4 regions of the Paenibacillus sp. FSL R5-0810 genome follow, and region 1 is predicted to be linked to each of the others. Evidence: riboswitches for the same ligand, from Rfam matches in the RefSeq annotation. Region 1 holds a riboswitch; each other region holds the start of a gene.
What was found. A riboswitch is a leader RNA that binds a small molecule or an ion and turns the genes downstream of it on or off. The one in region 1 is predicted to bind thiamine pyrophosphate.
Positions count from the first base shown of each region.

Region 2: it holds a riboswitch for thiamine pyrophosphate, as region 1 does, so the genes downstream of both, tenA (thiaminase II) here and MKX76_RS20190 (ABC transporter substrate-binding protein) in region 1, are expected to answer to the same signal.
Region 3: it holds a riboswitch for thiamine pyrophosphate, as region 1 does, so the genes downstream of both, MKX76_RS28085 (ECF transporter S component) here and MKX76_RS20190 (ABC transporter substrate-binding protein) in region 1, are expected to answer to the same signal.
Region 4: it holds a riboswitch for thiamine pyrophosphate, as region 1 does, so the genes downstream of both, MKX76_RS02770 (YkoF family thiamine/hydroxymethylpyrimidine-binding protein) here and MKX76_RS20190 (ABC transporter substrate-binding protein) in region 1, are expected to answer to the same signal.

Region 1 covers NZ_JBBOCF010000001.1:4,530,387-4,537,812, forward strand. The annotation lists gene MKX76_RS20180 (GGDEF domain-containing protein) at 1-877, opposite strand, end outside; gene MKX76_RS20185 (VOC family protein) at 1,180-1,563, shown strand; TPP riboswitch at 1,763-1,874, shown strand; gene MKX76_RS20190 (ABC transporter substrate-binding protein) at 1,995-3,035, shown strand; gene MKX76_RS20195 (thiamine-binding protein) at 3,139-3,432, shown strand; gene MKX76_RS20200 (ABC transporter permease) at 3,429-4,184, shown strand; gene MKX76_RS20205 (ABC transporter ATP-binding protein) at 4,374-5,204, shown strand; gene MKX76_RS20210 (TatD family hydrolase) at 5,552-6,394, shown strand; gene MKX76_RS20215 (aspartyl-phosphate phosphatase Spo0E family protein) at 6,529-6,705, opposite strand; gene MKX76_RS20220 (extracellular solute-binding protein) at 6,975-7,426, opposite strand, start outside.
Region 2 covers NZ_JBBOCF010000001.1:3,830,840-3,838,265, reverse strand. The annotation lists gene MKX76_RS17200 (FecCD family ABC transporter permease) at 1-396, opposite strand, end outside; gene MKX76_RS17195 (FecCD family ABC transporter permease) at 402-1,376, opposite strand; gene MKX76_RS17190 (ABC transporter substrate-binding protein) at 1,576-2,604, shown strand; gene MKX76_RS17185 (sigma-70 family RNA polymerase sigma factor) at 2,954-3,487, shown strand; gene MKX76_RS17180 (DUF4179 domain-containing protein) at 3,447-4,850, shown strand; TPP riboswitch at 5,016-5,119, shown strand; gene tenA (thiaminase II) at 5,538-6,242, shown strand; gene thiM (hydroxyethylthiazole kinase) at 6,390-7,241, shown strand; gene thiD (bifunctional hydroxymethylpyrimidine kinase/phosphomethylpyrimidine kinase) at 7,238-7,426, shown strand, end outside.
Region 3 covers NZ_JBBOCF010000001.1:6,282,374-6,289,799, reverse strand. The annotation lists gene MKX76_RS28115 (AraC family transcriptional regulator) at 102-881, opposite strand; gene MKX76_RS28110 (LysE family translocator) at 888-1,484, opposite strand; gene MKX76_RS28105 (DMT family transporter) at 1,611-1,979, opposite strand; gene MKX76_RS28100 (TetR/AcrR family transcriptional regulator) at 1,984-2,553, opposite strand; gene MKX76_RS28095 (energy-coupling factor transporter transmembrane component T family protein) at 2,916-3,722, opposite strand; gene MKX76_RS28090 (ABC transporter ATP-binding protein) at 3,719-5,515, opposite strand; gene MKX76_RS28085 (ECF transporter S component) at 5,508-6,128, opposite strand; TPP riboswitch at 6,236-6,348, opposite strand; gene asd (archaetidylserine decarboxylase) at 6,516-7,361, shown strand.
Region 4 covers NZ_JBBOCF010000001.1:593,085-600,510, reverse strand. The annotation lists gene MKX76_RS02790 (iron ABC transporter ATP-binding protein) at 345-1,103, opposite strand; gene MKX76_RS02785 (iron chelate uptake ABC transporter family permease subunit) at 1,100-2,047, opposite strand; gene MKX76_RS02780 (ABC transporter permease) at 2,037-2,990, opposite strand; gene MKX76_RS02775 (nitroreductase family protein) at 3,522-4,124, shown strand; TPP riboswitch at 4,297-4,400, shown strand; gene MKX76_RS02770 (YkoF family thiamine/hydroxymethylpyrimidine-binding protein) at 4,501-5,106, shown strand; gene MKX76_RS02765 (sporulation protein YjcZ) at 5,181-5,279, opposite strand; gene MKX76_RS02760 (nucleotidyltransferase domain-containing protein) at 5,396-6,094, opposite strand; gene MKX76_RS02755 (class I SAM-dependent methyltransferase) at 6,234-6,956, shown strand; gene MKX76_RS02750 (methyl-accepting chemotaxis protein) at 7,169-7,426, shown strand, end outside.

The sequences.
Region 1 (7,426 bases):
CCCCGAACCGATGGGCCATCAGGGCAAACATTCCGCCAAGGACGCTGTAGGGCAGCAAATATCGTACGATCAAGGTTCCTGCCGGCCACGGCTTCTTCTCGGATAGGGATCTCCTCCCCCTTCGAGGCAGCGTTTGTCCACCCGCAAAGCCGATAAAGCATGCAGAGAGGGTGTGCAGCGGATATACATATAGGCCAGCTCCGATGTTCATGAAACTATCAAGAAAGATCCGAAGGACATCCCCGAGCGCAAATGCGCTTCCACCAAGGCACAGGAAGATGACCGCCCGCTTGTGCAGCTGCTTAGTGTTAAAATACACGACCAGCGTAAAGAACATCAGTACGATTCCGCACAGCGGATAGAGCATCGCTCCTCCGGCCGACCTCCAGACGGTATCCGTCCCGCTCTCCATCTCCGGCTTAATGAGATACTCCCACCCCACCGTCATCAAGGTAATCGCAACAATGATGATGTCCAGGGTAAACCGAGCGCCCCGCAGCGGACCCTGCACTCGTCTGAACAGGTAAATCAGGGCACCGGCGAACAATAGAGCTTCCAAGCTCCAGAACAGTTCCGCCAGCCGGATGGATCCGCCAAACACCCCTCCAATCCATTCATCACCCGCATACAGGATGCGCCCTATTGCATCGCCGGCCAATCCGGCTGCAATCAGAAGCCAAAATCTGCGAAGATGGCCTTGCTCATACCGACTGCCAATCACCCCGATCAAATACGCGAATGCGGCTATCGGAGCCATAATGGCTAAGATGCGGTGAAGCAATAAAGCGTCCGGCATCCACAGGGCCAATATCCATTGGATCAATGCGTATCCAATCGCGAGCCGAATATATATGGAATCGGATGGACCCGGGCTCATTCATATCCCTCCCTGAAACAAAAGGTAGGCTTGGTCATTCATGATGAATAGGTCTTTCGAATTAAAGCGTTTCCATATCCAATCATACTTTTAGCCCGAGGAAAAGTAAAGAAAGAAGCGCCCAACAACTGGATATTTATAGGCATATAGGCCGCGTAGAATCGTTATTTGCGGAATTGTCCCGGGATTGTAGTCACTCAATCCCCACTTGACACATGGGGTTTATGTAGTATTATTCTTTCATATCAACGTATCTTTGGTTTTATATCCTAGCATAGTTTCATGGAAGGGGTTCTTGTAAAATGGGACAAAGACGATTGGACCATGTAGGCATTGTCGTAAGGGATCTGGAAGCAACGATCGCTTTCTATACGAAGGTGGTCGGCCTTGAGCTCAAGGACCGTCTGACGCACACGAACGGTGTCATCCAGCTGGCTTTCCTCGGCTTTAACGGCAGCGATGAAACCGAGGTCGAGCTGATTCAAGGATACAGCGACTCCCTTCCTGCGGAGGGAACGGTGCATCACTTTGCCGTCAGCACGGACGACATTGAAGCGGAATATGCACGGGTGAAGGAGCTGGACGTTCCGCATCTGGATGAGGAAATCGTCACGCTGCCCAACGGCTACCGCTATTTCTTCGTGCACGGTCCGGAAGGCGAATGGATTGAATTTTTCCAGCGCTAACAGGCCAGGTCTAAGGTTGCCCGCCCGCATATAGAGACTCCTATGGGTCGCCTGGATCATTCGGGTCTTCCATGCCTGGACAGCCACTCATCCCGGCGACCTATACGAACGTAGAAAATCGCCTTCAGGCATGGGGCGTTCCCGTACTGGACAGGTGCTTCCGGTAGGTCTATAATAACGGAAGTATAACCCGTAACTTCATAAATACCGGGGGAGCTGGAATCGGCCGGCTGAGAGTGTATCCCATAGAGATACTGACCCTTATACCTGATCTGGGTAATGCCAGCGTAGGAAGCCATAAGATTGCGGCTGTTCATAAGCCGTAGTATATACTTACGCCGTCATGCGCTCCGATACGATCGGGGCGTTTTTTGTTGTTGTTATGAAGTTAATACGGAAAATGGAAGACATATAAGGAGAGGAGAAACACGATGAAACAACGTACATGGCTCTCTCTGCTGCTCGCCTGCGTCCTGCTTCTGGTCGCTTCCGCCTGCGGGGCAAGCGGCCAGAACGGCGGAAGCGCGCCCGGCAAGCAAGAGACTGCCGGAGAAGGAGAACAGCCGGCCAAGCTCCGCGATGTCCAATTGATGCTGGACTGGTCGGCGAACACGAACCACACCGGATTATATGCAGCCAAGGAGCTCGGATATTATGAGGAGGAAGGGCTGAACGTGCAAATCGTACAGCCGGGCTCCGGGGGAACCGATGCGATGGTCGCTTCCGGCAACGTACCGTTCGGCATCAGCTATCAGGAGGGCGTAACGCTCGCCCGGACACAGGGGCTGCCGCTGGTTTCGATCGCAGCCATCATTCAGCATAATACGTCCGGATTCGCTGCACCGAAGGATCGGGGCATCCAGAAGGCCTCCGATTTTGAAGGAAAATCCTACGGAGGCTGGGGCTCTCCGATTGAGGAAGCCGTCATGAAATCGATCATGGAGATCGATGGAGCCGATGTGAACAAGGTCAACATCGTGAACATCGGAGACGCCGATTATTTTACGGCGGTTAAGCGGGATATTGATTTCGCCTGGATCTACTATGCCTGGACAGGCATTGAAGCCCAGCTTCGCGGCGAGCCGCTGGACATGATCTACGTGAAGGATTATTCCGAACAGCTGGATTATTATACGCCGGTCATCGTAACGAACGAGAAGCTGATCGCGGATGACCCGGAGCTTGTCAAAGCGTTCATGCGCGCAACGTCCAAAGGCTATCAATATGCGATAGACCATCCGGAAGATGCCGCGGCACTGCTGTCGAAGGCAGTTCCCGACCTGGATGCCGAGCTGGTGCTGGAAAGCCAGAAGTGGCTCAGCCCGCGCTATCAAGATGACTCGCCGCGCTGGGGCGAGCAGAAGGCCGAGGTTTGGTCCGGATATGCCGACTGGATGTTTGAGCGCAAGCTGCTGGAGAAGGAATTGGACGCGGAGCGCGCGTTTACGAATGAGTTTTTGCCTGACAAATAGGAGAAGCACTCCCCGCAGCATTGCAATGCTGCTTCGCGGCTCATCGGCATGAGGCTTAACGGCCGTGCAAATGAGAACCCATATACGAAAGGACGATTGACTCATGGCGAATACACTGCTGAGCATTCAAGTCATTCCGCGTACGCCGGACGGCGGAGACAGCATCCCTTATGTGGATGAAGCCATTAAGGTAATCCAGGATTCCGGCGTCAAATACGAGGTCCATGCTTTGGAAACAACGATGGAAGGCGAGCTGTCCGAGCTGCTCCGCATCGTGGAGCGAATGCATGATGCGCTGGTGAAAGCCGGGAGTCCGAGCATCATCTCCCAAGTCAAAATCGCACATCATCCGCAGGGCATCAGCATGGATAAGCTCACGGAGAAATACCGTCCATGAAAAGCTGGTGGAGCTCGATATGGCCGCCCGTCGTGGCGGTCCTCTTCTTTTTGATCGTGTGGCAGGCTGCGGTCTGGATGTTCGATATCGAGAAATTCATTCTGCCTGCGCCGACGGCTATCGGGCATGAAGCCATCACCGGGGCGTCGGGACTTATGGAACACACTTGGGCTACCCTAAAGTTAACCGTGATCGGATTTGCCATCGGAACCGGTATCGGACTCCTGCTCTCTTTGGCTCTGCACAGGGTACCTTTTCTCAAAACAGCCCTTTATCCGCTTCTCATCTTAAGCCAGAACGTGCCGACCATCGCCTTGGCCCCGCTCCTCATGATCTGGTTCGGGTTCGGCATGCTGCCGAAGGTCATCGTCATTACGCTCGTTTGCTTCTTCCCCGTAGCCGTAGCGGCCCTCGACGGGCTGGCACGGACCGACCGCACGATGATGAATTATATGCAGATGACGGGAGCCACGCCGTGGCAAATCTTCACCAAGCTGGAGCTTCCGCACGCGCTGCCATCCATCTTCTCCGGGATTCGGATCGCGGCCACGTATTCGGTCATGGGGGCGGTCATCGGGGAATGGATCGGGTCTGACCGGGGAATCGGCTATTATATGATGCTGCAAAAATCCGGGTACCGGACCGATCGCGTATTTGTGGCCATTCTGGTTATCGTGCTGCTCAGCCTGCTCATGGTAGGCGTTATTACCCTGCTGGAGAAACGGCTGATCCGCTGGAACCGGAAGCATTGATTGGCATGGCTTGGCCATATAGATGCTCTCTGCTTCATAAGTTGAACGATTGGACCGGGATTCGGGGCAAATACATGCAGAGTTCCTCTAAGCATCGCGGCTGCTCCCCAGATTTAAATGGTTCTTTCAAATCCAGGTTACAGATAAGGTTGAAATCAGGGATCTTAATAAAGAAGGGAGGCTGCCCATATGACGCAGCGAGCGACTGATTCCGTCTTGAATTCAACCGGCGGCGCAGCCGCCGCCCCCGCTCCTGCCCTGGAGGTCCGGGGGATTCGCAAGGTGTTCCGCGAGCGGCGCAGTGAAGTGCATGTGCTGGAGGAGCTGTCGCTTAGGGTGCTTCCAGGGGAATTCGTATCGATCATCGGCCCTTCCGGCAGCGGAAAAAGCACGCTCTTTCACATCATCGGCGGATTGATTGCGCCTGATGCCGGCCAGGTCCTCATGGAGGGGCGGGAGGTCACCGGGGAGAAGGGGCGCATCGCTTATATGCCGCAGCAGCCGGCCTTGTTCCCGTGGCGGACGATTGAGGACAACGTCCTGCTGCCGGAGGAGCTCCGGGGGACCTCTAAAGCTTCCGCTCGCGCCCATGCCCGCGCTTGGATGGAACGGGCCGGGCTTGGCGGCTTCGAGCAGGCATATCCGCATACCCTATCAGGCGGGATGCAGCAGCGCGCGGCATTTCTGCGGGCGCTCATGAGCCCGCAGGAGGTCATGTGCCTCGATGAGCCGTTCAGCGCGCTCGATGCCCTGACCCGAAGCGACATGCAGCGCTGGCTGCTCGATATATGGGAGGACACCCGGCGCTCGGTGCTGATGATCACCCATCATATTGAGGAGGCGCTGCTGCTCTCGGACAGCATCTATATTCTGTCCGCGCGTCCCGGCTCGGTTCTGAAACGGGTCGAGGCTCCGTTCACCCGTCCTCGCCGGGAGGATCTGCTGCTGGATCCGTCCTTCATCGAGCTGAAATCCGAGATTTCAGCCGTGCTGCGGCAGGAGCAGCAGAAGCGCAATTGACTAGCAGGGACTGGTTTCAGGACGCTGACTTGCTATGCTTCCGGCTGCATTCAAGATGCTGACTTGTTATGTTCCAGCCGCTGTCAGGTGCAGATTTGTTATGCTTCAGCCGATTGTAGGAGATGTTAACTTGCCATTCCTCGGAAGCTTCGGTATGCGTGCTATACCAACTTCATTTGATGCGGATTCAGATCCCATTCCTCAGACGGAACAGCCGGCTGCATGCATAAGCAAGCGGCCGGCTGTTATAGGTTCCGGCACGGAGCCGGATATGTAAAGAATAGCTTTCTATATAATATATGTAGAGACAAACTGTAAGAACATTGGAAACGAAAGGAGGGCTCATTATGGCATCCGGAACAGCTTCAACCTCATTGCCGCTTGAAACGTATGATCGCGCGGATATCCCGCTCATCGATACGCATATCCATCTCGACAGCTATTCGCTTGCCGATCAGGAGAGCATCGCCTCGGCGCTCGCGATGGGAAACGTCCAATACATCATCACCGTGTCCATGAATCTGCCCTCTTGCAAGCGCAATCTGGAGCTGTCGCGAATCTACGGGGACTCCATTAAGCCTGCTTTCGGCTATCACCCGGAGCAGCCTCTTCCCTCTCCGGACGAAACCGAAGAGCTGCTTCGCTGGATGGAGAACCATGTCCAAGACATGGTGGCGGTCGGGGAGGTCGGCCTCCCCTATTATGCAAGACTGGAGGCGGAGTCAGCAGGACATTCGTGGGACAACGCGCCTTATATCGAGCTGCTCGAAAGATTCGTCGCCTTTGCGAAGAAGCACGATAAACCGATCATTCTGCACGCCGTGTATGAGGATGCGGATACCGCATGCGATCTGCTCGAAGCCTACGGGATCGCCCGCGCTCATTTTCATTGGTTCAAGGGCTCACGCGATACGTTAGACCGGATGGCCGCAAGCGGCTATCATATCTCCTTTACGCCGGATATCCTTTATGAAGAAGAGATCCGCGATATTGCGAGAATGTATCCTCCGCAGCTGGTCATGACCGAGACGGATGGTCCTTGGCCGTTCGAGGGTCCCCTTCAAGGGCAGACGACCCGACCGGAAATGACCGCCCTTGCCGCTGCCGCTTGGGCCGAGCTGCAGGGGATTTCCGAACAGGAAGCGCGCAGACAGCTGTATCGAAATGCCGCACGGCTGTACGGATTATAAAAGCGAACGGTACATGCTGGCCGAAGGCAGCTTTTCGTTGGTTCGACGGTTGATATACTATCCTTGGTTCGCGGAGTAATGTGAAATCGGAATCTATGAATCTTGCGTTTCGGTAAACCGCTTCAAGTCAATCTTTATGCAATCGGCTTGTCCTCCCGAAGGAAGCGGTTATACTGATTAATCAGCTCGTCCAGCACCGCCGATTGCTCGAGGACCTTGGGATGATTAAAATCACGATATCGCTGCTTCATCTTATGAAGCTTATTTCTCTCTCGCTCGATATCAAATTTCATGCCGTCCTTCGTTTTCATGATTTATGCCTCCCTTATGTAATATTTTATACTTTAATGTAAAATTCTAGAATGTTTGATGTTAGACATCAGGGAGGCATCACATGGGGACTCAAAGCTTGCTATGATGCGGAAATAATCTCCGTAAGGGCTTGAAACAGCTGCCTCTTCATACAAAAACAAGGCCGCCCATGAGCAGATGCTTCTCTGCCCGGACGGCCACTTTCATATATAAATGCGAGTTCAAAAAGCCGGTATTTCAGCACCGAAATTTGAACAGCCTTTATAGATTATTTCAGGTACTTCTCCTGATACGCCTTAGTCATTTCTTCCGTAATTTCCGCCATCTTCGGATCATTCTTGATCGTTTCGATCAATTGATCATACGCTTCAATCGGCTCCTTGCCCGTAATGACCATGACGCGCATGTCTTCCACTTTCTTGGAGATTTCAGGATAATATTTATTATACGCCTCCGAATACAGCTCTGCCGAAGGATTCGGCACCTTGACCGTCTTGCGCTCCGTTACGATCTCCACGTTGCGCTGATATACCTCATCCGGCATCCCCACGGCGCTGATCGCCATATCGTCGCTCACCAGATGAATCATATTGTTCAGGTTTCCGTCTCCCGTCTTATCGATTGCCGCTTGCGGCGTTGCCACCTTCTTGCCGTTCTCTACCTTGTAATGAACGCCCTCGAGGCCGTACGTCAGCATCTCGTTGCCTTCCACGCTGTAGC
Region 2 (7,426 bases), 700 kb from region 1:
GTGAATCGATACGGTTCCGGTGAACAGGAAGATGAACAGCACCGCGCCGAGCGATGCGCCTTCCGTCATGCCGATCACGTCAGGGGAGGCGAGCGGATTGCGAATCACGCCCTGCAGGATGGCGCCGGCTACGGCCAGTGCCGCTCCGATCAGCACGGCGATGATCACCCGCGGCAGCCGGAGCTTCATGACGATGACCTGCTCCATCGGCGGGGCTTTGCCCGCCAGCGCTTTGATGACGTTCAGCGGCGATATGGGCTGGCTTCCCATGCCCGTGCTAACCACAATGACGATGAAGCATACGGCAAGCAGGATGAGGGATACCCAGACGGTTCTTCGCTCCAGCATGAATGAAATGCCGGCCTTTCCTCCACGGAGGATGCGGTGCTTGCTCATGATGTTCACCTTCCTTTCCTGGCAATGTACACGAAGAACGGCACACCGATGATTGCCGTCATAACGCCGACAGGAACTTCCTTCGGCATCGCGATGTACCTGGAGCCCAGATCGGCCGTTACCAGCAGGATGGCGCCGAGTACCGCGCTGTAGGGCAAGATCCATCTGTAATCATTTCCTATAAAATAGCGCACGATATGCGGAATAATAATGCCAATGAATGCAATCGGTCCGGCGGCGGCAACGGATCCGCCAGCCAGCAGAATGACTGCGGCCGCAGCAAGCAGCTTGATAAGCGCGGTCTTCTGTCCAAGGCTTTGCGCGATGTCATCGCCCATGGAGAGCGCGTTCAGATGCCGCCCGAGCAGGAGGGCGATCAGCATGCCTGCCGCCATGTAAGGCCAGACGGCGTTCAATTGGTTCAAGTCTCGACCGGCAACCGATCCGACGAGCCAGATCAGCACCTGGTCGAACATTTTACCGTCGGAGAGCATCAGTCCTTGGGTCAAGGAGTGGAAGAATGCGGCCATGGAGGCGCCTGCCAGCGTAATCTTGACCGGGGTCATGCCGTCACGGCCGATGCTGCCGAGCATAAATACGATGCCTCCGCTGACAGCGGCGCCGATCAGGGCCACCAAGGTAAATGCCTGCAGCCCGTCAACCCCGAGCCAGCCTGCGGCCATAATAATGAAGAAGGCTGCACCGGCATTCACGCCTAGCGTGCTGGGCGATGCAATAGGATTGCGGGTGATGACCTGCATCAACGCGCCTGCGATTGCGAGGCTCGCCCCTACGGCTGCTGCGATGAGTGCCCGGGGAACCCTTGCGGTCAGGATGATGAGATGCTCGTTGCCGCCATTATAGTGAGCGAACGAGTTCCATACTTCCGTTAGCGGAATGTTCGTTACGCCGAACGCGATGCTGCCCATCATCGCGGCGGCAAGCGCCAGCAGCGATATCAATAGTCCGAGTAAGCGCATATATACTCACTTTCTTAAGTTCATGGATTATTAAGTTCATATGAATTTTAGGTGAAAGGGAGCCGATCTGTCAATGAACTTGATAATCATTCTCAAAAAATATATTGATATTTTTGCTGGAAACCGTTATAGTTTTGAATCGGTAAGTGATAATGATTTTCAATAAAGCGGAAATGATATGAGGGGGATTACGATAGGAATGGGACAAGGAACAGCTAAGAAACCGGGCCGAAGCCTGAAATGGAGCTTGCTGGCGCTTATTATGGTTGTCATACTCGCAGGCTGCGGATCGAATGGGACGCAGAATAATGCAAGCCAGCCATCGAACGGAGAAAGCGGAACGGCTCCTGCGAATAACGGCTCCGGTGCATCCGGCGATTCTTATGAAGTGGTGCATGCGATGGGAACCGAAACGATCAAGGGCACGCCGCAAAAAGTGGTCGTCCTTACGAACGAAGGAACGGAAGCCTTGCTCGCACTGGGCGTGAAGCCGGTAGGCGCCGTTAAATCCTGGACAGGCGATCCGTGGTACCCGCATATTAAAGACCAGATGGAAGGCGTTACCGTGGTCGGCGAGGAGAGCCAGCCTAACATTGAACTGATTGCCGGACTGCAGCCGGACCTGATCATCGGCAACAAAATGCGTCAGGAGAAAGTGTATGAGCAGCTGAAGGCGATCGCGCCGACGGTATTTGCGGAGGATCTTCGCGGAGAATGGCAGAACAACTTCAAGCTCTACGCACAGGCAGTGAACAAGGTAAGCGAAGGGGAAGAGCTTCTCGCGGCGTACGACCAGCGTATTCAGGATTTCAAGGAGAAAGCCGGAAGCAAGCTGGATGAGACCGTCTCTGTGGTGCGTTTCATGGCCGGCAAGACGCGCGTTTACCATACGAACACCTTCTCGGGGGTTATTTTCGATCAGATCGGCATCGCACGTAATGAGATGACGAAGAACGCGAAGGACAATTTCGTGGACGAGATCACGAAGGAGCGGCTTCCTGAGGTGGATGCCGACAGACTGTTCTACTTCACGTACGAAACCGGCGACGGCGGCGCCAACCAGACCGAGCAGGAATGGGTCAACGATCCGTTGTGGAAAAACCTGAACGTCGTTAAGAACGGTCAAGCCCATAAGGTCGATGACGCGATTTGGAACACCGCAGGTGGCATTCTGGCGGCAAACCTGATGATTGATCAGCTGTATGAATTTTACGGCTTGGAGAAATAAATCGTGTCCTGCCCCCATTTTATATAGAGAGTATGATGGGATACTAGTAAAAGCAGCCTGTTGAGTCCGCTCAACAGGCTGCTTTCGTTTGTCCAGTGTTTTCGCATTCTTCAAACACTAAGCATTGCCACCGGGTAACAATTGGACGGTTCGATGGTGTGAAAAGGAATATCTTGCCATGGTTCCTGACTTTTTCCGCAACTTGAGCAAACGTATGATCCAGATTCTATTCTTACAAAAATATGCCCTGTAGTTAAGATTAGACTAGCGCAAGCCACTGCTTTTTTGAGCGCTTTGGGAACCGACAGCGGTTGATCTGCATATTACCTGTGAAAGGAGCGTGAGATTCGTGGAGCAGGAAGAAAGACTAAGGGACTGGATGGAGAAGTATACGAACCGATTGTACAGGCTTGCGTATACCTTGACTCACAGCAAGGCCGAAGCCGATGACCGCGTCCAGGACGGATTCATCAAAGCATATTATGCGATGGGGACGTTTGATCAGCTGCGAGATCCTTTTCCTTGGCTGGCGAAGATCGTCATAAACGAGTGCAAAATGGCAAAGCGACGAAGTTTTCGCGAGATCGTAACTAATCTTCTTCCCGAAAGATTGTCCGTTAGTACGGAGGAGACCGTTCTGCGTTTGGCAACGAGCAACGAGATGTATGAAGTGATTTTACGATTGCCGCTGATTATGCGCATTCCCATCGTCCTTCACTATTTTGAAGAGCTGAGCGTCCAGCAAATCGCAGACATTACCGGCGTGCCGACAGGAACGGTGAAATCTAGACTGGCACGAGGAAGAGCAAAACTTAACCGATCGCTAAAGGAGGCAGGAGTTCATGATCGACCAACAGATTCAGAATGCGAAACGATCCTATGAATCAATGGAGACCGATGTAGACCGTTTGATGGAGCGTGTCCGGTACAGTGTTAGCAGCGAGGATTGTACAGGCATGCTTCATAACAACCGCTCACAGCGGATTATCCGCCGCTTGTCGCTAACCGCAGTCGTAACCCTTGTGGCCTGTGTAGTGATACTCGGCAGCGGCTTCGTCTCCCCTATTATGGCATCCGTACTACAAGAAATACCGTTCGTAGGTTCTGTTTTCCAGCGTCAGGAGCAGCACCAGTACGTTCGCGAAACAGCCTTGAAAACAGCTTCTGAAAATGGAATGACGGCGCAAGTCTTGCAAGCTGTGAGCGACAACGGGATTACGCTGCAAATTCAAGAGGTGATGTATGACGGTGATCGTCTCTCCATCGGTTATATACAACAGGTTGAGGATGGATTCTCCGGTAGGCATGGTTTCATAGACGGAATCAAATTCAAAATTGACGGCAAGCCATACGCAGACCGTGTCGGTGGCAGCGGTCCTCTACCTATTGATAGCCAAACAGGAATTGGACAAATCAGCTTGCTGCCATTCAAACAGAAGTTACCGGATGAATTCGAACTAACGATCGAGGTAGCAAACGTGGACGGAGTTAAAGGTCATTGGGATTTTTCAATTCCCATTAAAAAGACCGTTTCCGGAACGAAATCATGGATGCCGATGAGGAGTGCAACGGATGGAGAAACCACCCTGCTGATTAAGAAAATAGGCTTTAAATCCGGTACGGGTACGATGGACGTGGAGCTAGTATACAGGCGGCCGGCAGCTAAAGCGCAAGATCCCATGTATGATATCCTAGCTATTACTGATACTGGAATGGAGTTCAAACCTTATGAGATGGATGGAGATGGCTACGTCGAAGACGGTACACATGTCCAGTTAGGAACCTTTCGATTTGAATTACCTCTTGTTACGCCGAAGTCCATTACGTTCCGTCCGTATTTGCGCGGGGATGTGCCGGTATATGGAATTAGAGTGCCGATGAAGCATGAACCGTCGACCGATCATCCTCTAATTATTCCTCAAGGGGAATTAGGCCGCCTGTTAGTGACGAAAGTGGAACGCTTAAAAGATAAGACGATCGTACATTACCGGAAAGAAGTCACTGACCCCCTTCAGCAAACCGAGTTGATCCTCGAGGATTTGGAAGGCAAGTACAATTTTTACCCATGGGACATGTACATCATTCCTTCCGAGGAAACGAAGACGAGGTTAATTGATGCCAAAAATAATGCTTACGTAACCGAATTCCCGGCCTTAAATTCGGATCAACAGCCAGTCTTTGTCACCCATGAATACAAAAAACCTATTTTCCTGAAAGAGCTCGAAATGACAATACCGCTTCAATAAGGTAAGCATCGGTCAATTGATGGCATTTGCGAATGAAAGCATGAACGGTCACCTTTTTTTCTGGAAAAAGGGGGTTAGGGGGTTATATCTACCGAGTATTGCAGCAAACACGGAAACGTTTGACACCACCGCTAAACCTATGTACAGTAATAGTCAATAGAATAGGAAGTCCACTAGGGGAGCCGTCAGCGGCTGAGACAAGAGCGTATCTTGGACCCTTTGAACCTGATCTAGTTCGTACTAGCGTAGGAAAGTGGAGCCTTCACGGATAGAGTCCTTTTTGCGCCTGCTTCTGCCGGGCAAGAGGACTATTGCTGAAGCCGCTCCGTTTTTCGGGGCGGCTTTGTTTGTCATGCTCCGAAAAACGTAATTTCCTGCATCTTCGTCGCACAGCACGATAGCGCACGAGTACGAGCTAGCAGCATGCAAGGTTGCCATATGCCGTGCATAAAGGGTTGGCCGTGTACATAAAGGGTTGCCGGATATACACATGTAGCCGGGTACAACGGCTGCCGGATCTGCAAAGTTCCCGGATGCAACCGTTGCTGATATGAAAAGGATGCACGGTATGCGTAGGTTTGCGGGACATGCAACGGATGCTTGGCTTCGAATCCCCGGATTACCGGGATTGCCTGGTCGCTAGGAGGACTTCCTGCTCTTCATTTCAAGATGGAGGTGGGGGAAACCATGACGTTTACCCAAGAGCTTCGCCAGCAGGCGGACGGAATTTTCGAGGCGATCGTAAACCATCCCTTCGTGCGGGGAATTGCCGCCGGGAAGCTGGACAGCGAACAGCTGATTCACTATGTGAAGCAGGACTTCGAGTATTTGAATGCCTACATTCGCATTTATGGCGTCGCCATATCCAAGTGCACGAGCCGGGAGGATATGGCGGCGTTCAACGAACAGATTGCGTTTATCCTCAACAGCGAGGTGCATCCGCATCAAAATTTCTGCTCGGTCGCGGGAGTGAACTATGAGCAGCTCCAGGGCTACCCTCTTGCACCGTCTGCGCACCACTATATCCGTCACATGCTGACCGTTGCGCATGAGGGAACCCTCGGCGAAATTATGGCGGTCCTGCTTCCTTGTCCGTGGACGTATTATGAGATCGGCCGCAGACTGCTGGATGAAGTTAAGCCGGATCGCACCCATCCGTTCCATGAATGGATTCATTTTTACGGGAATCGCGGAGAGGATGCGGCAGGGAAGTTCCTTGGCCGTGTGGATGCGTGGGCGGAAGGAGCGACGATGAAGGAGCGCGAGCGGATGCGCGAGCATTTTATGCTGAGCTGCCAGCTGGAGTATATGTTCTGGGACATGGCTTACAAGCAGGAGGAATGGCCCGTGCCGTTCCAGCCGTTGGTCGATGCCACGGGGTATGGGCGCTGAGCATTTGAGTTATGGGACAGACAGGGGTAACGAAAGGTCATGCATTTTGAGAATGAATCAGAATTCGGGTTGAGATGAGATTATGGGTTTCATATGTCGTATGTCATATGCCAAAAACCAAGAAAAGAATGGGAAAGGATGATGGCAATGAGCGGAAATACATGGGATTCGGAGCTTGCGGGGCTTTTAACGAAGGTGCAGCAGCAGAAGCCTCTTGTCCATAACATGACCAATGTGGTGGTTACGAATTTTACGGCCAACGGCTTATACGCGCTGGGCGCGTCGCCGGTAATGGCATATTCCCCCGACGAGGTGGCGGATATGGCCCAAATTGCCGGAGCGCTCGTGCTCAACATCGGCACGCTGTCCCGCGAACAAGTGGATGCGATGATCCTTGCCGGGCAATCCGCCAATACGCATGGCGTCCCGGTCCTCCTCGATCCGGTAGGAGCGGGGGCAACGCCGTTTCGGACCGCTTCTGCGCTGCGGATCCTGCGTGAAGTGAAGGTTTCCCTGGTGCGGGGCAATGCGGCCGAGGTTGCCAATCTGATCGGCGAAGTCCGGGTGATCAAGGGGGTCGATGCAGACGACTCTGCGTCCGGCGGGAACTTAGAGCTGGCCCTGCGGGCTGCACAGCGGCTAAATACGGTGGTGGCTATCACTGGAGAGGAGGACGTGATCAGCGATGGTGTTTCGGCGCGAATCATACGCGGCGGGCATGCGATGCTGACGAAAGTAACCGGAGCGGGCTGCCTGCTCACGTCCGTGCTCGGGGCCTTCGCCGCTGTGGAGCCGGATTTGCTGCTGGCGGGGACGGCTGGCCTTGCCTTCTATGGGGCAGCAGCCGCCCGCGCGGCCGAGCAAACGGCCGGACTCGGGCCGGGCAGCTTCCAGATCGCCTTCCTGGATGAGCTTGCAAAGCTCCACTCCGGTTCGCTCGAAGGGCACGCGTCGGTCCGCGAAGCGGACATCCTGACGGAAGGGAGCGTGTCCCGATGACAGACGCGCGGATTCCGAGAGCGCTGACGATTGCCGGGTCCGACAGCGGGGGCGGCGCAGGTATTCAAGCGGATCTGAAGACGTTCCAGGAGCTGGGCGTATTCGGCATGTCGGCATTGACTGCAGTAACGGTGCAGAATACATTGGGCGTCCATGGCGTCTATCCGCTCCCGCCGGAAGCGGCG
Region 3 (7,426 bases), 1.8 Mb from region 1:
GCTAAAGCCCCGACCGGTCCCTCATCCGCTCATTCGCTCATCTGCCGCCGATGCTAACCGCCTCTTTCCCCTGCATATTGTCCATGCGGACAAGAAACAGATTATCGCTCCAAATGGGACATGTAATCATAGGCCGTCGTGCCGTACACATTTTTGAAATGCCGGTTCAAATGCGCAAGATCCGTAAATCCGCATTGGGAAACGGCGAGATATACGTCGCGGCTGTCCTCGATGAGATGCTTGGCCCGCTCCACCTTGCAGTTTAAGTAATATTGGTAAGGCGACATGCCGGTGTTCGCTTTAAAGGAACGGATGAACTGATATTTGGACATGCCGAAAGCATGACTGATTTCATCCAATCGCAGCACATGATCCAGATGCTCCTGCATCAGCGCCTTCGCCTTCTTGGCAAATCCGCTGTCCCGCTTACCTTCAAACCTCAGTATATCTTCATTAAAATGCCCCGCCAGCCCCAGCAGCAGCTCGCTGCACAGCGCCTCCGGCTTGCCGGTGAATATCGCCCTCGTTACATTCAGAATGCTCTGCCTTAGGCCGGCATGATACACGATCGGCGTATGGAAGCGGATGATGTCCCTCTTCTGGATCAGCTCATGAAACAGCTGCGGATGAATGTAGATCATCACATAATCAATGCCCGTGCGCTCCTGCGACCAGCCGTCATGGCTCTGCTCCGGATGAAACAGCATCACGCCGCTCTGATAGGAAGCTTGCTGGCTTCCGTCGAGGGAATACTTCTGAATTCCGCGCAGGGTGACGCCGAGAGCGTACTCCTCGTGGTAATGCTTCTTATATTTGAAATCGGTAAAGCTCGCGGACAGGGCCGTGATGCCGCACGCTTTTTTATAGATAAACCGCTCCATCTTCCATCACCCCCTCAGAAGATTCGGTAGGTCCGACACGACGATGGCTGAATACAGCAGGAACAAAGCCAAGACCGTGTTGGTCGTTCTCCGGTATTTTTGCAAAACGCCCTGAAACAGATTGCCGCACACCGCCCAGGTCATATACGCAGCCAGCCCGATCAGCGAGACAGCGACAACGAAGACGGAAATGACCGGCCCCTCGGTATAATAGGGCATGACATAGCTTGGAATGACCGTAAGGGTAAACAACACGACCTTCGGATTCAGAAACTGCATCAAAAACCCCGATGTGAAGGAAGCCGTCTGGTTTGTCGACGCGTTGGAAACGTCCATATGATATACCTGATACGCCAGATACAGCATGAAGAGACAGCCTACTACCCGCAGCACCGGCAGAATGAACGGCATTCCGGAGGACAGCGTCTCGCCGAGGACGACAGATAGGGCAATCAACAGGAAAAGAGCGATCGATGCCCCGGCGATATAGCGGAGCGTTCGTTTGATCCCCGACTGCTGGACCGATGCCAGAATGACGATATTCGACGGCCCCGGAGAGAACGCAACGATAAAGCAATAAATAAAGAACGAAGAAAAATTCATGACCTGCAGCTCCTTACAAGGAATTCCCTTGCATTATAGAGCGGCCGGTCGAAAAGGGTATAGTACATTATTGCGCATTCAAAAGAGCTGCCCGAGTATTCCACTGGCCGGATCCAAGGCCTTTTTTCAACCTGCCTGAACGTCCGTTTGCTCCGCCTTCGGCTGTTCCTGCGCATGGGCGCCGCCCGACAGGTTCAGCAGCACAACCCCTGCGATGATCAGCAGAATCGAGAATATCTTCAAACCGTTAATTTGTTCCGAAAAGAACGAATATCCGATCAGCGTGATGATCATAATGCCGAGGCCGGACCAGATCGCGTACGCCACCGAAATTTCGATCTGCTTCAGGCTCAGCGTCAGAAAGCTCAGGCTGCATACATAAAAAACGACCAGCAGCACGCTCGGCAGCAGCTTCGTAAATCCCTCCGACATTTTCATATTAATGGTGCCGGCTACTTCAAACAAGATCGCCAGAGCTAAATAGAACCAGTGCATCGTTTCATTTCTCCTTTCCCTGCCCCGCGGCGATGCCGAACAGCAGGATATCCATGATCGACTTCAGCAGCTCCCCAAGCGGCATCTGATGCTTCACCGTTGCCCGGGAGTCGTACATTTGCTGGATTGCGCCCAGATACAGATCGATAAACAACGGAAGCGAGATCGGCTTGATGACGCCCTCAGCCATCCCCTGCTCCATCAGCTTGCTGACGATGCCCCACTCTTCTCTGAAAAAGGTATCGAGCTTCTCCCATTGGTTATAATGAAACTTTTTGAGATCCGTCAAAAGGCGCATATCCATCTTCTCAAGCTCTTGCGGCAAACAGATCAGGATTTGATGGATTTTCTCCAGAACGCCCAGCTGTCCATCTTCCGCAATTTCCCGCTCCCGCTGCTGGATATGCTGAATTAAGCTATCAACGATCGACTCGACGATCTCTTCCTTGGAGGAAAAATGCTCATAAATGGTCCGCTTGCTGATCGCAAGCCCCTGCGCCAGATCACTGACGGTAAAGGCAAATCCCTTCTGCTGGATCAAACGCATCGTTTCTTTCAAAATACGCTCCCGCATATTCGAGCCTCCTTGTTCTTCTTACGTTGAGCCACTTGGATACGGTGCTTTACTTCCGCTTTGCCTCTGACCGGGTTGTCGTCCGCTCAAGGCGTGCTTTGTCTTTCCTGTTCTTATCCCTCAACGTGTGCTTGGTCTCTTCTGTTCTTGTCACCTCAAATGGGTGCAGCCTCCAAGTGGAACGCATACCGATCCAGGTATGCAAGGTTGGTACCGACAATAACATATTGGTACCAACCGTATTATATACCATTCGAACGAAAAATCCATCTCTTTTTTCACTGGTCCCATGCAGCGCCAGCCAAACGCAAAAAGGGCATCTTACGTGAAATTACGAACTTTCACGCAAAATGCCCTCGAATTTAATCAAAGCGCACATCCCCGATGCCGAACCATGGAAAATGCCCCGCAGCCGCATAAGCGCCATATGCCGCCGCCGCTAAAAGTGCGATGGTGAGCAGATCATAGCGGGAGTAGCGCGAAGGGTAAAAATAAGTTCTGCGCCGTCCCCGGTCACCGTCAAACCGCTTGGCTTCCATCGCCGCCGCAACCCGGTGCGCCCGGCGGATGCTCTGTGCCAGAAGCGGCACCACATACATCCCTGCCCGGTTCACCGCCCCGCGGACACCGCGGATCGGGACCACTCCCCGCACCTTCAGCGCTTGCCGGCGGATCACATATTCCTCCCACACCATCGGCAAAAGCCGGATGGAAGCCATAAAGCTGTAGGCGTACTTGGGAGCAAGCTTCAGCTTTTGCATCAGGCTGTAGAACAAATCGACCGACGACGTTGTCGTCACGAGCAGAAGACCTTCGCAGGCAAAAGCGATGCCTTTAAACCCCAGATGCAATCCACGATAAAAGCTTTCCTCCGATACCTTGAACAGACCCCATTCCCACCAAACCGTGTCTCCCTTCCCGAACAGCATCATGGAGGATGAGGAAGAGATGAACGCGAGCAGAAACGGAATGAAGAACAGCAGCATCTTCCATGTGCGGACACCGGACAGCGCCAGGAGACATAGCATAAAGATCAGCGCCTGATACGCCACAAAGTCAATGTCATGCGTCAGCACCGTCATCAGGAACAGGGAGCAGACGAGAAGCAGCTTCACCACCGGATTTGCCCGGTGCAGCCACGTGATGCGGACCGGATTCCATATATTCATGACCTCACCTCCGCGTACGGTCTGCCGGAAGATTCCTTGTTGTCCTCACGGGCGCCAAATTCCTTGGCTTCGTCCTCCGCCCTCATTGGCGGATAACCGTTCTCCTGGAAGCCGGGAGCTCTCCTTGCCGCCAGCCTGGGCGATGCCATCCTGGAGACCAGCTGCCCTTGACGGATCTCCCAAATATGGGTGGCCGCCTGCTCGGCGATTCGCATCTCGTGGGTAACCATCACGATCGCCGTCCCGGCCTGGCGCAGCCGTTCGCACATCTCCAGAATCGCAAAGGTATTCCGTGCATCCTGGCCAAACGTAGGCTCATCCAGCAGCAGCACCGCCGGCTGTCTGGCCATGGCTGTGGCCACGCTGAGGCGGCGTTTCTGGCCCGTGGATAGCTGGTATGGATGCCGGCTCTCCTTGCCGTCTAGTCCGAATCGCTCTAGCGTCCGGCGGGCCTGCTCAGCCGCCTCATCCGCGGACATGCCGTCCACCAGCAAGGAGTACGCCACCTCATCCGTAACGCGCTCCGTCACGAATTGCAGCTCGGGATTCTGAAATACGAATCCGATTCGGCGGAGCATCCGTTCCCTTTGTTTGCGGTTTCGTCTTCCTTTCCCTAACGGAACCTCCCCCCCGCCGAGGAGGTACATGCCTTCCGCATTCAGCAGCCCCATCAGGCTCAGAAGCAGCGAGCTCTTCCCCGCTCCGTTCGGCCCGACAATCGCAATAAAATCGCCCGGATACACCTCCGCCCCTTGGACGGTAATAACGGCTTTGTCCCACCGCTTGCCTGAGAACTGGGCCAGCTGAACGGCAGGCTTGCTCTGTTCTGCCGACGTAAAGTCGGCTCCGGTAAGCCGTCCGGACTCCTCAACGGAATGGAGTCGTTCCCGGTTCTGTAGCCGAGCGGCTTTTCCCAAATCCCTGGCGAAGGAGTCATCCTGGCGGGATCCGCCGGAGGAGGTTCCAAGCGGTGCAAACACCTCCATGCCGGATGGGGACACTGCATAATCGTCCCATACGCCGGGATACCAGATGCCGAATTCCTTCAGCTCCCGCGAATAGCGGGCGAATACGTCGGCCGGCGTGCCTTCACCCAGAATCGTCCCATCCGGGCCAAAAAGCACGACCCGGTCTGCATATTCAGCCATTTCTTCAATCCGGTGCTCCACGATGATCAAGGTGCGCCCTGCGGACACAGCCTTCACCGCCGTCCAGATTTGCTCGCGGCCCTCGGGATCGAGCAGCGCCGACGGTTCATCCAGCAGCAGCACCTCCGGCTCCAGCAATAGGGCAGAAGCCAGTGCAAGACGCTGCTTCATCCCTTGCGATAAATGCGCGATTTTGACATGGAGCGACTCCAGCTCCAAGCCGACGGCTTGCAGCGCTGCCTGCATCCGCTCTTCCATCTGCTCCCGTGGAACGCATTGGTTTTCCAGGACGAATGCCAGCTCCTCGTCGACGAACGGCATGCAGAACTGGGTGTCCGGATCCTGGAACACATATCCCCAGGAAACGGGAAGCTTCTGCGCCTGGCATTTCATCGGCACCTCCGTCGCCCGGGGAATCATCCCGCTCAGCACCTGAAGAAGCGTCGATTTGCCGCAGCCGCTTGGACCCAGCAGCAGCACCTTTTCTCCGCGGGCGGCGGAGAACGAAAGATCTTTAAACATCAGCCGCTCCTCGCCCGGGTATTTAAGGCGCAGCCCTTCTACATAAAGCGCCGGTTCCTCCTGCGGATCATTAGGCGCATCCACCGTGTTTACGAAGTGTACGCCCGTTTGCATTTTAGACATGGCGCGAATCGTCCAGCGCCTCATATTCTTTTTGCGATGCCGGACGCAGCAGGGAGGTTACGCCGGTACGCTCCAGCGCTTTGGCGAGGACGAGCATCAGAAGGCCTGCAATGACGGCGCCGCTGAAGATCCGCATGCCGTATTTCGCCAGGAACATCCAGGTCTGAAGATCGTCCGTGTAGCTGTAGAAGAAATCAAGGAGCATCGAGCCGACGGCGGCAGCGGCCCCCGCCAGAGCCACCGTGAAGGCAGAAGAGCTGCGGTAGCGGGTTGCGGCAAATACGAGCTCGGCCCCCAAGCCTTGAATCAAGCCGTACATCAGGAGCGTAAGCCCCCACCCGCTGCCGAACAGCACTTCGACATGCGCGGCTGCAACCTCTGCAATGATCGCCACGCCAGGTTTCCGGATCAGCAGATAGGCCAGCGTCGCCGCGGCAAACCACATGCCATACAGCAATTCGTCCGCTTCGAAAAAGAGCGGCTTCAGCAGGTTGTATACCGATCCCCAAAAGTGATACACCACGCCCAGCACCAGCGATACAAGCACCGTCACCAAAATATCGCTCAGTCTAAGCCCTTTTCTCGGCTGAGCCCCCATTATGCCTTGCCTCATCGTTTCCATCGTACAATTACCCCTCTCCATCGCAATTTTTTAAAAGTGGAAAAAAATCACAACAAAAAACCGTCTGGAAACGCGCAGACGGAAATTAGGCCCTAATATGAGCAGGGTCGGATATTCTCTACGCTGGCATTACCCAGTTCAGATTAACGGTCAACAGCGGATAGCAGCTGCAATCTCAGCCTGATTCACTCAAGCACCCGTATTCCCTATTCGGTTTTATGTTAACTTTAAAATACACAGCCTTTCCTGATTTGGCAAGGGTCTTTTTTTCTTCAAGGCCTGTTTGTTGATTTCCAGCCGATTCTATGTCAATATCAGAGTGATTGCTTTTCAAGCATCATCGATAGCTTAGGTCTTTGCACAAAAAAGGAGAATAACATGGCCAAACGATTGCTGCGTCTGATGACAGAGCTCTCCTCCCGAAAGTGGTTGTCCCATTTGGTGGGGCAGTTCTCCCACAGCCGGTTGAGCCGTCATCTGATCCCTGCATTTATTCGAATATACCAAATCCCGGCGCATGAAGCGGAGAAAGAGCTGCATGAATACCGCTCGCTCAATGAATTCTTCTCCCGCCGATTAAAGCTCGGCCTGCGGGCCATAGATACGACCGCCGACGCGATGGTGAGCCCGGTTGATGCGACGATTACCGCCATGGGCACCATCGATACCGGCACCATCCTCAACGTCAAGGGACAGGATTACACCATTGAAGAGCTGCTTGCGCAGTCTCCGAGAATCGAGAATTATGTGAACGGTTACGCGTTCGTCTTATATTTAAGCCCGACGGATTACCATCGCATTCACGCCCCCGTTACCGGCGTGCAGATCGAGCGGGAGCACCTCAAGGGCAAGGTGTATCCCGTCAACGATTTTGCCATGACCCATATCCGGTCGGTGCTTAGCCGCAACGAAAGGCTCATTACCTATATCAAGCATGACTTCGGTGAGGTTGCCGTGGTCAAGGTCGGAGCATTGAACGTAAGCAGCATCCGTTATGCCGACGAGAACGTGACGAAATGGCAGATCGGGGATGAGCTTGCATACTTCGAATTCGGCTCAACCGTCGTGCTGTTGACCGAGAGCGGCACCTTTACCCCCCGGGGAGATCTTACCCTCGGGACGACGGTTAAAATGGGCGAGCTGCTCGGCATCCTCCATCCGCCCGCAGACAAGAAGCAGAAGCGGGATGCGTGCTTGGAGAAGGAGCTGTGTACGGAAAAATAAGAACGTCCTTGCGGATGCCTTCATTCATGACCGCAATGACTCCCGTTGCGTCCCTATCGAACAAG
Region 4 (7,426 bases), 3.9 Mb from region 1:
GATTTTTTATATTTCGTAATACATGGTTTATGACTGCATGTCGTGCTTTTGCATTTATGTTTGTCGCAAACAACCCTTTGGTCAAGCCCGGTTAAGCTTATCCTACCCAACGTTATGATCCTATGTATAACCGTTCATCCCTCCTGGCTGTAATCAAGAACAATATGGATATACATATATTTTGAATATTTGGTTGATTTTGTAATACAAAGAGGGCGTATAGAACCGTGCCGTCCTTCTAAAAGGCAGCCAGGTCTGTCCGGACGGATAGGAACTCGCTAGAACCGCACCTCTCGCGGTCTGCTCCGGGCTCGAATCCTCCGAACACATATTCCAACCTTACGTTAGGCGTAGTATACACACACTCTGTTATCGTTAATCTCTTCGATCTCAATGTCCATATCATAGATGCCGCGAAGAACGTTGCTCTGAATAATATGCTCTGTCCGGCCTTCGCTCTCGATCGCTCCATCCTTCAGCGCCACGATGTAATCGGAGTAAAAAGACGCGAAGTTGATATCATGAATGACGATGACAATCGTTTTGTTCAGATCGGTGACGAGCTTTCTGAGTATTTTCATAATCTGCACCGAATGCTTCATATCCAGATTGTTCAGCGGTTCATCAAGCAGGATATACTCGGTGTTCTGGGCAATGACCATCGCGATGTAGGCGCGCTGGGTTTGACCGCCGCTGAGCTGGTGCAGGTATTTATGCTGCATATCCTGAAGCTCCATATACGCGATCGCTTCATCCACGTACTTCTCATCTTCCGCCGTCAGCCTGCCTTGGGAGTAAGGAAAACGTCCGAAGGATACGAGCTCGCGTACCGTCAGGCGGAGGCTGATGTGGTTCGACTGCTTCAAGATCGAAACCTTCTTCGCCAGATCGCCGCTCTTCCATTGGCTGACCTCTTTGCCGTCCACCATGATCTGTCCGCTATCCTTGCCCGTCAATCTGCTGATCATGGACAGCAATGTACTCTTACCGGCCCCGTTCGGACCGATAAAGGACGTGATTTGGCCCTTCGGGATCGTAACCGACACGTTGTCGACGACTTTTTTGCCGCCATAGACTTTCGATACGTTCGTAACCTGGATCATGCTTTACTCTCCTTTAATAGCAGGTATATAAAGTAAACACCGCCGATGAAATTGATGATGACGCTGAGCGTCGTGGAGAAGGTAAACACCCGTTCTACAATCAATTGACCGCCAACCAATGCGATGACGCTGATCAGTATGGAAGCTGATATCAAGTAGGAATGACGGTAGGTTTTCATAAATTCATAAGCAACGTTGACGACCAGCAGTCCAAGGAATGTGATCGGACCCACCAGCGCGGTAGCAACCGAGATCAGCACTGCCACGACGATCAACAGCCGCTTTACAACATAATCGTAGTTCACGCCGAGGTTGATCGCCTGCTCCCGCCCGAGCGCAAGCACATTCAAATACTTGGTGAATCTTGCGAAGTACAGGAGCGTAACGGCAACGACAATGCTCGCCATGATCAGCAGATCGGTCTTCACATTGTTAAAGCTGGCGAACATTTTATCCGCTACGTATTGGAACTCGTTCGGATCGATCAGCACCTCCATGAAGGAGGACATGCTGGAGAACAAGGTTCCGAAGATCATGCCGATTAGGAGGAGGAAGTAAATATTGTTGCCTTCCCTCCGGAACAGAAGCCGGTATAACACGCCGGCGAACAGAATCATGGCCCCGACATTGATCAGGAAATTTGCGTTGCTGCCCAGTTTGTACAGCGTAAAGGAACCGAATACGAAGATGACTGTCGTCTGAATCAAAATATATAAAGAATCCAATCCCATGACGCTCGGCGTCAAAATCCGGTTATTCGTGACCGTTTGGAACACCGTGGTAGACAGGGCGATCGCCCCGCCGGTCAGAATAATGGCCAGCACCTTCTTGATTCTTCGCGGGAAGGCGTAATCCCAACTGCCGCCAAGATCGATGAACAGAAAGGCCGCCACCAGGATAATTGCCACCGCGGCCAGCAGGCCGATTTTGGCTCTATAAGTCATAAGCCTTTCTCCTCATCAGTAAGTAAATGAAAATACCGCTTCCGAGCACGCCCACGGTCAGACTGATCGGAATTTCGTATGGGTATATGATGATCCGGCCAAGGATATCGCAGAACAGAACGAATCCGGCCCCTAGCAGCGCGGTATGGGAAAGGCTTTTTTTCAAGTGGTCTCCCAGATACAGGCTTACAATATTCGGTATGATCAAACCGAGAAAAGGAATCACGCCGACCGTCAATACGACGGATGCGGTTACCAGCGCTACAATGACCAAGCCCAAATTAACGACGCGCCGGTAATGAAGTCCAAGGTTCGTGGCGAATTCCTCACCCATGCCGGCAACCGTGAATTTGTTGGCGAACAGGTAGGCCAGGATGACCAGCGGAACGCTGATATACAGAAGTTCGTACTGTCCCTTGATGATCATGGAAAAATCGCCTTGAAGCCATGCGGACATGTTCTGAATGAGATCATATTTATAAGCGAAGAACGTAGCGATCGAGCTTACGATGTTCCCGAACATGAGTCCAACGAGCGGAATAAAGATCGCATCCTTGAACTTGATCCGGTCCAGGATCTTCATGAAGATAAACGTGCCGGCCAGAGCGAATACAAAAGCCACCAGCATTTTCACAAGCGGTCCGCTTGTCGTGAATACGAGCATCGCAACGAGAATTCCCAGTCTTGCGGAATCCATGGTTCCCGCCGTTGTCGGCGATACGAACTTGTTGCGGCTAAGCTGCTGCATGATCAATCCGCAGATACTCATGCTGACTCCCGCCAGGATTAGACTGACTAGACGCGGCAAGCGGCTGACGAGCATAATATGCTGTTGTTGTTCCGTCATGGAGAATAAGTCCAGCGGCGAAATATCCTTGACTCCGATAAATAAGGAGACGATGGAAAGCGCCACAACGGCTGCGGCTAAGTAAATGATCTTCATGGCTCTTCCTTCTATGCATATGTCTCTAAATCATTTCGTCAGCTCGTAATTCAGTTATCATTCTCATTGAGATTGATTATCAATTACGCTCTGATAAGCATTATATCACCCTCATTCTCAACCGACAAGTATAATTGAGAATCAAACTCAATTAAATTTTTAATCTTTGCATGATTTGTTCATCAATTGTTCATAATATGAAGCTTGGCAGAAATTAGCCGTTGTTGTCCTCAATCCTTCTATTGTTCTCCTCGCCCCCTCTTATTAATAGGAAATAAAATTTAAGCCCCCTGTTTTGGCTCCAAATCACGGGGTATTTCATCAATAAATTCTCAATCACAGGGTTGACAATGACCAATGTAATATAATAACATACTAACGGAAGTATTATTTCTTACAATTAGTAAGTTGTTAAGGAATAATAATTCAACCTATTTCAGCGATCACCTTGATGCATATTTGCTTGAATGATAGGACATCTTTTTATCAGGCGTATGCAATCCAAACCATGACTCAGGAGGGTTTATCAACATGTCTAAAGACTTCCTTACCGCACTTAAAAATCGCCGTTCCTACTATGCGATCAGCAAGGATTCCGTCATCTCCGATGAGCGTATCCAAGAAATCGTGAAAGATGCCGTGAAATACACGCCTTCTTCCTTCAACTCCCAAAGCGCACGCACGGTCGTTCTGCTTGGTGAGCAGCATGACAAGCTGTGGAATATTACGGAAGGCATTCTGAAGGAAGTGGTGGGCGACGAGCAAGCATTCAAATCCACCGCTGAGAAAATGGCCTCTTTCCGCGCAGGCTATGGCACTGTATTGTTCTTCGAAGACAACGATGTCATCGCAGGGCTTCAGCAAAACTTTGCGCTCTATGCCGACAACTTCCCGGTATGGGCGAATCAGTCGAACGGCATGCTTCAGCTCGTCGTTTGGACGATGCTGGAAGCCGAAGGACTGGGTGCTTCCCTGCAGCATTACAACCCGCTGATCGACGAAAAAGTAAAAGCGGAATGGAACATCCCAGAAAACTGGAAGCTGATTGCGCAAATGCCGTTCGGCAAGCCGGTCGCTGAGCCAGGGGACAAGGAATTTGCTCCGCTTGAAGATCGCGTGAAAGTTTACAAGTAAGCGAAACAAGACAAAGAGCCGCCATCAGGAAGCCTATTAAAGCTCCTCATGGCGGTTTTTTGCTGCATTGACATTGTTTTTTCGATGCAGAGACGTTACAATTACCCAGTAAGAAGCCGCCCTCTTTCGTAAGCTTGGACCGGCCGGTCAAAACAAAATTTCATATCTTGTGTTGCTGTACTAGGGGTGCCTTGTGCTGAGAAACGGCAGAACCGCCGTTAACCCTTATTACCCGATCTAGGTCATGCTAGCGTGGGGAAGTGTAGCGTTCATGTTTATGTTTTGTTCGCGTAGACATCGCCGCACTTATCCCTTAGGGTGCGGTTTTTTTGCGTTATTTTGCGTTCTCAAATTTATGCTGCAGGAGGAATCTACAATGAATGAGTTAGCATGCGGAACCAGCCGGATTGTTGGCTGCCGGTTCTCGGTATTGCCGATGACGGACCGCTTCGTCGAAGTGATTATGGGGGCGTTGGAGTCTGTGCACACGGATAAGGTATGGATTCATACCGATGATGTCAGCACTTGTGTTCGCGGACGTGCCGAGCACGTATTTGACGTTACCCGTGCGATATTCGCCCATGCGGCAGCTTCCGGCGTACATACAGTCTTTAATGGAACCTACTCCATCGGCTGCCCAGGCGATACGGATGCGGATGTCTATATGTCCGAGGATTCCCGGGTGTTAAACAGCGAGCTTGGACCACACGCGGATATTGAAACCGCCTGCCAGTTCGCCTTGTATCCGCTCGGAACCGAGCATTATATGGATATTATCTACGGAGAAGTGCAGCGCGCCAAGAAAAAGGGAACCTTCGGGGGCAGCGTCCATTACGCAAGCCGTCTCGACGGAACGCTCTCTCGAGTATTCGAATCCCTCGAGGATGCGTTCAAGCATGCCATCCAAACAGATACCAGCCACCTCGTGATGACCGCTGTCGTCTCCGCGCACAGTCCATCGCCCAAGCAGAAAAGCGTTTAATATGCATGCTTAAGCAAACAAGGACCCGGCCATATGCCGAGTCCTTGTGCTATCCACCGCGTATCGCCTTTGATTCAAACCCAAGCAAGCGAGATGATTACGAGCAGGATAAAGAGAACCAATATAATACCCGTTGATGTGCCCCAAACATCTCCACCATATGCTCCGCTCATGACGATCCCTCCTGGATTTATTGAAATACGTGATGTCATCACATATTTAAGGTATGAGCCGGAAAGAACGACGGTCACGGCAGCTGTACCGCTTGTCTTTTCCCCCAGCCATGGCCTTATTCTTCATATCCGGCAAGCAGCTGGCCTCCGTAAGGGAGCAAAACCTGCTCGCACAGCTTCATGAGCTGATGCGATTGCCGGGTACGGTACATCGCCTCCAGCGCTTGCACCAACCGCTCGCTAAAATGCGGATCGAAGCCGGAGACTAGCCGGAACAGCGTCTTCCCTTCCCCCGTCCACTGCCGGTTAACCCTCAGAACAAACTCGCAGAGCAAAGTCGATATTTTTTGAACGGTAAACCAGGCTTCCCCGTCCCCTTTGGCCTGCTTAAGATCCATCATGTATTCGGTGATCATGTACCGGGCTGCGTCAATATCGGACATCGTTAATGGCAGCGGACCGTAATCCAGATCAGCCTGGGCCTCCGCGCGAATGTCTTCCCCTTCCGGTACCGAGCAGAGAACGATGCCTTCAGCCATGATCCGCTGCAGTGTCGGATTCGCCGCAACGATGCCTGCGTCAAAATCTTCGCGATAGCCGGAGCTAGATATAATAAACAGCTCTACGATCCAGCCGGCAGCTTCAATCGTCCTTCTCCTCAGCCCTTCGCCTTCTCTCTCCACAATGATCACGTCAAGGTCTGAGTGCTCGTTGTGCTCTCCCCTGGAAGCACTGCCCCCCAGTACAGCCAGCAGACAATCCGGATATTGTTCCGACACGACCTTCCTTGCGGCCTGAATCGGCTCCATCTTCATGCGTATTTCCCCCAAACCGCTCATATCTTCAAAAAAAGGGCTCAAAATAGTAAATTCAGCGAAAACCCCAAACGTACCTCAATCATATGGTAAATAAACAAATATCCTTATGCAGATAACGAAAGTAGGGATCAATTCGATGAATTACATTAACATGCTGTCCAAATTAGGGATGGGCAGCGCCCACCCCGGGGGATTCGAGGCCACACTGAGAATGCTGAATTCGCACCCCATCCGGCCGAGCAGCCGAATTCTGGAGGTTGGCTGCGGAACCGGCCGAACGGCCTGCCATCTAGCCGGCCTAGGCTACCAAGTGACGGCCATTGATCTGAATGAGCATATGATTGCAAAAGCAAAAGCAAGAGCAGCGGCGATGGGCACGGATGTGGAATTTCTTCAGGCCGACGTATGCTCGCTGCCTTTTCCGGACAATCAATTCGATGTCATTCTGGCCGAGTCGGTCACCGTCTTCACCGATACGTCGCGCTCCATTCCGGAATATTACCGCGTTCTGGATGCCGGCGGAATTTTATTGGACAGGGAGCTGATTCTGGATAAGAGCATGCCTGAACCGCAGCTCGACGAGCTGCTTGCCTTCTTCGGCATCCCCCGCCTCATGGACCGGGAGAAATGGCGCGATGCGCTGCTGGGCAGCGGCTTCAAGCAGGCCGAGGTGCTGGAATACAATCATTTCAACGAGAAGCTGAAGGAGGAACAGACACGCCATCTGGATGCCTATGAGCAGCGGGATAAAGGAATACTGCTCGACCTTGCACTCTGGGAGACGGTCTTTAAGCATGACCGCATGATTCTCGATAACACCGAATATTTGGCCTCCGCATTGTTCCGGGCAGAGAAATAGACAGCCGATGGAGCGGGTTTTTTGCGCATCCGCGTTGAAATCCGCTCTATTCTTTTTATGAGGATGATTAGAGGTCAGGGGCTTTCAGGTCTTTGTCAGGGTCTTTAGACTCACCCGATTGAAAATTTTGTAATTCCTTGTATCTACTTTTGTCGCATGATGATATAATCATGGTAAAAATATCCTATATAGCTTGAGGAGGATTCATTCGTATGGCATGGTTCAACAGACTCCCGATCGCTCAAAAAATCACAGCAGCCTGTTATCTCATTGCCGCCTTGTTCGCGCTTCCAATGCTGATCGCCTTTATACTCGTAGGCAAAGCGGTCATTGGTATCGTACTTGTTGCGGTGCTAATCGGACTCACTTATCCACTTTCCCGTGTCATTGAGAGAGCGCTTACGAGCACGTTCTCCGAAATCTCCAGCGTCTCCGCCAAAATTGCCAAAGGAGATTTTACCTTCCAGGTA